Regions from separate parts of the Sphingomonas melonis DAPP-PG 224 genome, predicted to be linked through region 1. Evidence: riboswitches for the same ligand, from Rfam matches in the RefSeq annotation. Region 1 holds a riboswitch; the other holds the start of a gene.

Region 1 (3,609 bases):
GTCTCGGCCTGGCGAGTGTCGCCGCCGATCAGCAGGGCGCCGTCGATCATGGATGTGCCTCGTATCGAAGATAATGTCTGACTAATTGTAGGGTGGCACGACGCTGCGGACAATGACCGATTGTTCGGGAGTCGCTACCCATCCCCCGCCACCCGTTCGTGCTGAGCGTGTCGAAGCACGGGGTGCCACATGCGCGCCGTCTCCTGTGGCAACGCGCCCTTCGACAGGCTCAGGGCGAACGGGGGTGGGGTGAATGGGCAGCGTTTACAGAAACGCCCGCCCGCCCGTCACTGGAATCGTCGCGCCCGTGATATAGCTCGATTCATCGCTCGCCAGCAGCACATAGGCGGGCGCCAGCTCCGCCGGTTGCGCAGCGCGGCCCAGCGGCGTGTTCTCGCCGAACGTCTTCACCGCTTCCGGCGGCATCGTCGACGGGATCAGCGGCGTCCACACCGGCCCCGGCGCGACGGCATTTACGCGGATCTTCCGCTCCGCGAGCATCTGCCCCAGGCCGGATGTGAAATTGTAGATCGCGCCCTTCGTCGTCGCATAGGCGAGCAATTGCTGGTTCGGGTCCTGCGCGTTGATCGACGTCGTGTTGATGATCGACGCACCTTCGCCCATGTGCGCGACCGCGGCCTTCGACAGATAGAACATGGAATGGATGTTGGTCGCGAAGGTCAGCTGCCATTCCTCGTCGCTGATATCCTCCAACGCCTCGAAGCTGCGCTGGTGCGCGGCGTTGTTGACCAGCACGTCGATCCGGCCGAACGCCTCCACCGCCTTGGCGATCACGGTGCGGCACTGATCGGGCTGCGACAGGTCGCCCGCGACCAGTACCGCCTGCCGCCCCTCCGCCTCGACCAGCGCCTTGGTCGCCTCGGCATCGTCATGTTCGTCGAGATAGGCGATCAGCACGTCGGCGCCCTCGCGCGCAAAGGCCAGGGCGACCGCGCGGCCGATGCCGCTGTCGCCGCCGGTGACGATCGTCTTCTTGCCGGCAAGGCGCCCGGAGCCCTTGTAGCTCGATTCGCCATGGTCGGGGCGCGGGTCCATGTCCTCGGTACGGCCGGGGATCGCCTGCTGCTGTTCGGGATAGGGCGGGGTGGGGTAATCGGTCATGGGGCACTCCTTCGCTCCGGCCAACCGATCGCCCGCGCGCTCGTTCCGGCTCATCAACCTGGATCAATGAAGTCGCCCCGAACCCGACAACGACACCGACACCGACACCGCCGCGGCGCGGCATTGACGCCTCGGCCCGTCTGACCGTAAGGGCGCGGCCGTGAAAGGTCCCCGGAGACGGGGTCAAAAGGGAAGCCGGGATGCGCAACGGGAGGCGCGGATCCGGCGCTGCCCCCGCAACTGTGACCGGCAAGCCGGTCCCCATCGAGCCACTGGATCCGCGACGGATCTGGGAAGGCGGGGACACAGGCGACGACCCGGAAGCCAGGAGACCTGCCTTTCGCCGTCGATCCTTCGCGCGGACGGGGTGTGCCGGGCGGACGAGGGAACCCCCTCGATGCGAGCGACATCCGCCGTGCGCGAATGGTCGCGCGCGGTCAAAAAGGCCGCCGCGCGCGATCCGTCGCGTGCGGTCATAAGGGGTGTGCCCAATGACTGTTCGCCTATCCGTTTCCGTTGTCCGTCCGTCGCTGTTGACGCTCGGCCTGCTGCTCGCCGCGCCCGCCGCCGCGCAGATCGCGCCGACCGCCGATCCTGCGAACAGCGACGACATCGTCGTCACCGCGACCCGCGTCGCCCAGCCCGCTGCCGAAGTCGGCCAGGCCGTGACCGTCATCACCCGCGACGAGATCGATCGCCGCCAGACCGTGTCGGTCGCCGATCTGCTGTCGACCACCCCCGGCGTCACCGTGACGCGCAATGGCAGCCTGGGCGGCTTCACCGGCGTGCGCCTGCGCGGCGCAGAGGCGGAGCAGACTTTGGTCGTGATCGACGGCGTGCGCGTCAACGATCCCTCGTCGCCCGGCGGCGGCTTCGACTTCGCCAATCTGCTGTCGGCGAGCGTCCAGCGCATCGAAGTGCTGCGCGGCCCCAATTCGGTCCCCTGGGGCAGCCAGGCGATCGGCGGCATCGTCAACGTCATCACCGAAGAACCGACCGAGCGGCTGAAGGCGCGCGCCAGCGCCGAATATGGCTATGCCGACAGCCTTTACGCGCAAGGCGGCATCTCGGGTCGCAGCGGCGCGATCTCGGGCGCACTGACCGGCGGCTATCTGCGCAGCGACGGCATCTCGGCCGCGGCCAACGGCACCGAGCGCGACGGCTATCGCCAGTACGGCGCGACCGGCCGCCTGGGCGTCGACTTCACCGACGGCATTGGCCTCGACCTGCGCGGCTATTGGGCCGACAGCAAGACGCAGACCGACGGCTATCCTGCGCCCAACTACATCCTTGCCGACGACCCCAGCTTCTCGACCGCGAACGAACTGTACGGCTATGCCGGCCTGCACGCGAACTTCGGCACGTTCCGCAACCGCGTCGCCTTCACCATCGCCGACATCAACCGCGACACCTATGCCAAGCCCGGCGCCACCCCGTCGCCGTTCCGCGGCCGCTCGGAACGCTACGAATATCAGGGCGATTATCAGCCGATCGATCAGGTCCGCATCGTCGCCGGCGTCGAGCATGAAGACAGCCGCTACCGCGACGCGACGCTGCGCCGCTCGGTCGGCATCACCAGCGTCTATGGCGAAGCGATCGTGAAGCCGTTCGACGCACTGACCCTGACCGGCGGCGTCCGCAACGACGACCATGAGACGTTCGGCAATCACACCACTTTCGGCGCCGACGCCGCGCTGGCGCTGCGCACCGGCACGACGCTGCGGGCGAGCTATGGCGAGGGCTTCAAGGCGCCGACCCTGTACCAGCTGTACAGCCCGTACGGGAACACACGCCTCGATCCGGAAACCGCGCGCAACTGGGATGCCGGCATCGAACAGGCGCTGCTCGACGGTCGCGCCCGCGTCTCGGCGACCTATTTCAACCGCGACACGCGCAACCAGATCAGCTTCCGCGGCTGCTCGGGCGCCGAGCAGAACACCAGCGGTTCGATCTGCGTCAACCGCCCGTTCGGCGTCTACGACAACATCCAGCGCACCCATGCCGAGGGCGTGGAGTTCGCGATCGGCCTGCGCCCCGTCGACGCGCTGACCGTGTCGGCCAACGTGTCGTACATCGATGCGGAAAACCGCACGCCCGGCACCGCCTTCCGCACCGATCTGCTGCGCCGGCCCAAGGAAACCGCGGCGTTCGTCGTCGACTATCGCCTGCCCTTCGGTCTGGGTATCGGTGGCACCGTGCAGATCGTCGGCGACAGCTTCGACAGTGACAGCTACGGCAGCCGCGTGCGCGTCGACGGCTATGCGCTGGCCAGCGTCCGCGCCGAACTGCCGATCGGGGATCGCCTGTCGATCTACGGCCGCATCGATAACGTCACCGACGCGCGCTACCAGACGGTTGCCGAATACGGCACCTACGGCCGCGCCGCCTATGGCGGCGTGCGCGTGAAGCTGGACTGATGCGGATGCCCTCACCCTACACCGGTGTTGCCGGCTCTTCCCTCTCCCGATGGGAGAGGGAGGGAGGCGC
Region 2 (3,609 bases), 990 kb from region 1:
TCGCCGTCAGCCCTTGCGCGGCGCGTTCCAGCGTGGCGATGCCCCAATCGTTCGCTTCGTCGAAGAAGACGTTGAACGCAGGTTCGTCGAACTGGATGATATCGACGCCGACCGCTTCCAACTCGCGGGCTTCTTCGTTGAGGATGCAGGCAAATTCCCAGGCCAGCTTTTCGCGGCTGCGATAATGCGCGTCGTAGAGCGTATCGATCATCGTCATCGGCCCGGGCAGCGTCCATTTGATCGGCTGGCGGGTCTGCGCGCGCAGGAAGCGGGCATCGTCGACGAAGACCGGCGCGGGGCGCGACACCGCACCAACGACGGTCGGAACGCTGGCGTCATAGCGGTTGCGGATGCGTACCGTCTCGCGCTGTTCGAAATCGACGCCGTCCAGATGTTCGATGAACGTGGTGACGAAATGCTGGCGCGTCTGTTCGCCGTCGCCGACGATGTCGATCCCCGCCTGTCGCTGGTCGTCGACCGCGAGGCGCAGCGCGTCCTGCTTGCCCGTGGTCAGGTCGTCGCCCTCCAGCCGCCACGGCGACCAGAGCGTTTCGGGTTGGGCGAGCCAGGCCGGTTTGGGCAGGCTGCCCGCGGTGGTCGTCGGCAGGAGTGTCGTCATGATCAGGATACCTTCGCGTTCGGGGCGATCACAGGCCGCAGGTCGCCGACCAGCGCTGCAGCGCGGGGCCATGCGGTTTGATGAGATGGGCTTCGGCAAATCGGCCCTGCTCGACGGCGAGGCGGCTGCGCTCTTCGCGATCGTAGACGATGCGGGTCAGCGAATAATCCTGCTCGTCCAGGCTGGGCTGATAGCGGGCGGCGGCCGCCGAATTGGCGTTGTAGATTTCGGGGCGGTAGATTTTCTGGAAGGTCTCCATGACGCTGATCGTGCTGGCGAGTTCTAGGTTGGTATAGCCGTCGACCAGATCGCCGATATGGTAGAAGGCGAGCGGCGCGACGCTGTGCGGTGGCATGAAGTAGCGCGCCGTCATCCCCATCTTCGCAAAATACAGATCGGTGGGCGAACGCGTGTCGGCCGCATATTCCACCCCCAGGATGGGGTGGACGTTGGTCGTGCGGTGATAGACCTGCTTGCTGGACACGCTGAGGCAGATGACCGGCGGCTTGTCGAATTGCTCGCGATAGGCGTCCGACGACAGGAAATGCTTGAACAGATTGCCGTGCAGGTCGCCGAACTGGGCGGGCGCACCGGTGTTGCCCGACTGGCGCAGATGATCGGGCAGCACGACGCTGAAGTCGTAATCGCGGATGTAGGACGAGAAATTGTTGCCGACCATGCCGGCGATGCACGCGCCGCTGCGCGTGTCGGTGACACGCGTGTGCAGGATTTCGATCAGCGGAAACGCCTCGTCCTGCGCATCGGGGCCGATGCGCAGCGCGGCCGACACGATGTCGAGCGCCACGGTGTAGCGGTCACCCGTCGGATTGTCCCAATGCATCAGCGAATTGAAGCGCCGGTCGATCATCACCAGCGTGTTGCGCAGATTGTCCCGGCGGCTCTCCCCGCGTGCCAGATTGGCGAAATTGGTGGTGATGCGCGTGGTGTCGGCGGGGCGATAGTCCTCGTCGAACGGGATGCTGCTTATGGTGAACGTAAAGCCGCTATTCGTCATGACTCACCTGCTGTTGACGAACAGGGGCATGGAAGAGCGCGCAAGGCGTGAGCGAGGCCCGGATGGCGTGCGCCGTGGACCGTCCGCGTCAAGCGCGATCCACCGGAGGAACCCCCGTCCGAGGAACGTTATGGCGTCGGAGGCAGGTCTCCTGGCTCACGGGTCAACGCGGTGGTTCCGGCCTTCCCGGGCGCGGGTGCAGCGCCCAGTGACACGAATTGGAACCGCCGCTCGCCGCTTACAGTTGCGGGGGCAGCGCCGGATTTTGCCCGCAGGGGGCATCACCGGCTTCCCGTCTTAGCCCCATCGCCATGCCTGGGATGGGGAACCTCGACCCGCGTCTTAGGCAGGATCGCGGGGCATTTGTCAAGCGCGATATAAAGATATCTTTATATCGTTATGTCGGGTTGGTGGGCATGCAGCCATAGAAAAGCAGCGCCGATGGGGTGCATCGGCGCTGCTGAGGAAGGCCTGCTTTTGGCTGGCGGGCGGCCTCAATAGGCGGCCGACAGCGTCAGGAACCACTGGCGCGGCGGGATCGGGAAGCCCGAGTAATTGTTCGTCGCCGAGCCGACACCGAGGGTCGAAATGCCCTTCTTGTCGAACAGGTTGGTGACGTTGAGCGCCAACTCCGCCTTGCGCAGCGGGATGACGCCCTCCGGCACCCGCGCCGCGACGCGCAGCGAGGTGAGGAAGTAGGAGGGCACCTTCGCATCGTTGCTGAACGTCGCGTAGCGCGCGCCGACATAATCGCCGATCACCTGCACCTCGACCGGATCGAGCGAGAGGGTCGCGACCGACTTGTTCATCCATTTGGGAATGCCGGGCAGCTGCTTGCCGCAGGTCGGCACGATGCCGCCGCTGACCAGATAGCCGCCGATGCACGTGTCCGTCGCCGCACCGATACCGCTGGCGGTCGAAGTGTAGTCGCGCTTGTACTTCGACAGATTGTACGACGCGGCATTGTACAGCGACAGGACACGGCCGAAGCGCAGCGTGAAGGCGGCGTCGACACCATCGGTCTTCACGTTGCCGACGTTGACCAGGATCGACGTGCCGCCGGTGATCGCACCGCCGGCGATGCCGCCCGGATTGGTCGAAATCGCCAGCAGCCGGTCCTGGAAGTCGACGTGGTAGTAATTGACCTGCGCGCTGAAGCCGATGCCGCCGCCGAAGCTGCGGTTGCTGCGCAGGCCGGCTTCATAGGTCCAGCTGCTTTCCGGCCGGCCGCTCTGCGCGAAGGCGTCGAACGCCGCCTGGCTGCCGGTGAACCACGGGCCGCCGCCGCCCGCCAGATAGGCCTGATATTGCCGCAGGTTCTTCTGCGCGTTGGCATAGAGCTGTTCGTGGCCGTTGACGTCATAGGTCGCGCCGACGGCGGGCAGGAACCAGCGCAGCGTGTCGATCCGCCCCTGCGGCAGGTTGCCGGTCAGGCCGGAGAGCGAGCCGACCACCGGCTGCACCGGGAAGCGGCCGGTCGCCCATTGCGCGCTGGTCTTGAAGCCCGCCTGGATCAGCAGACGGTCGAATGCCTGCCAGCTGTCCTGCAGGTGCAGCTGGAGCTGTTCGATCTTCGCATCGCCCTGATATTGCGTGAACAGTGGCTGTGCGACCGAGAGCGGGCGGATGTAGGGCGTGCTGTTGCCCGGCGTATTGACGTCGACGCCATACCAGCGGCGCCACTGCGTCGTGCTGTTGTGTTCGAACCAGCCGCCCAGTTCGATCTTGTGTGCGCCGAGATCGAGGTCGAGCGCGGAGATGACGCCCCAGCGATCGATGCGATATTCGGTGGTGCGGGTGATCAGGCCCGACCCGCCCGTCGCGGCGACCAGCGCGGCCCCGGCCGCCGCCGCCTGCGCATCGGTGCGCGCAGTGCAGTTCGTCGGGCGGATACCGTTGGTATTGGCGGTGAAGCGGCAGTTGCTGGGCAAGGTCGCATACGCCGGATCGAGATAGGCCTGCGCGGTCGTGATCG

What was found. Region 1 has a riboswitch for cobalamin ahead of SPHME3_RS0102470 (TonB-dependent receptor plug domain-containing protein). Riboswitches for the same ligand answer to the same signal wherever they lie in the genome.
Region 2: linked by a shared signal. The riboswitch ahead of SPHME3_RS0107375 (putative oxygenase MesX) and the one ahead of SPHME3_RS0102470 (TonB-dependent receptor plug domain-containing protein) in region 1 are both predicted to bind cobalamin.

Annotation. Positions count from the first base shown of each region.
Region 1 is NZ_KB900605.1:497,304-500,912, reverse strand. It holds gene SPHME3_RS0102480 (aldehyde dehydrogenase (NADP(+))) at 1-50, opposite strand, end outside; gene SPHME3_RS0102475 (SDR family oxidoreductase) at 265-1,122, opposite strand; cobalamin riboswitch at 1,271-1,477, shown strand; gene SPHME3_RS0102470 (TonB-dependent receptor plug domain-containing protein) at 1,614-3,539, shown strand.
Region 2 is NZ_KB900605.1:1,485,614-1,489,222, forward strand. It holds gene SPHME3_RS0107370 (methionine synthase) at 1-619, opposite strand, end outside; gene SPHME3_RS0107375 (putative oxygenase MesX) at 648-1,634, opposite strand; cobalamin riboswitch at 1,759-1,982, opposite strand; gene SPHME3_RS0107380 (TonB-dependent receptor) at 2,129-3,609, opposite strand, start outside.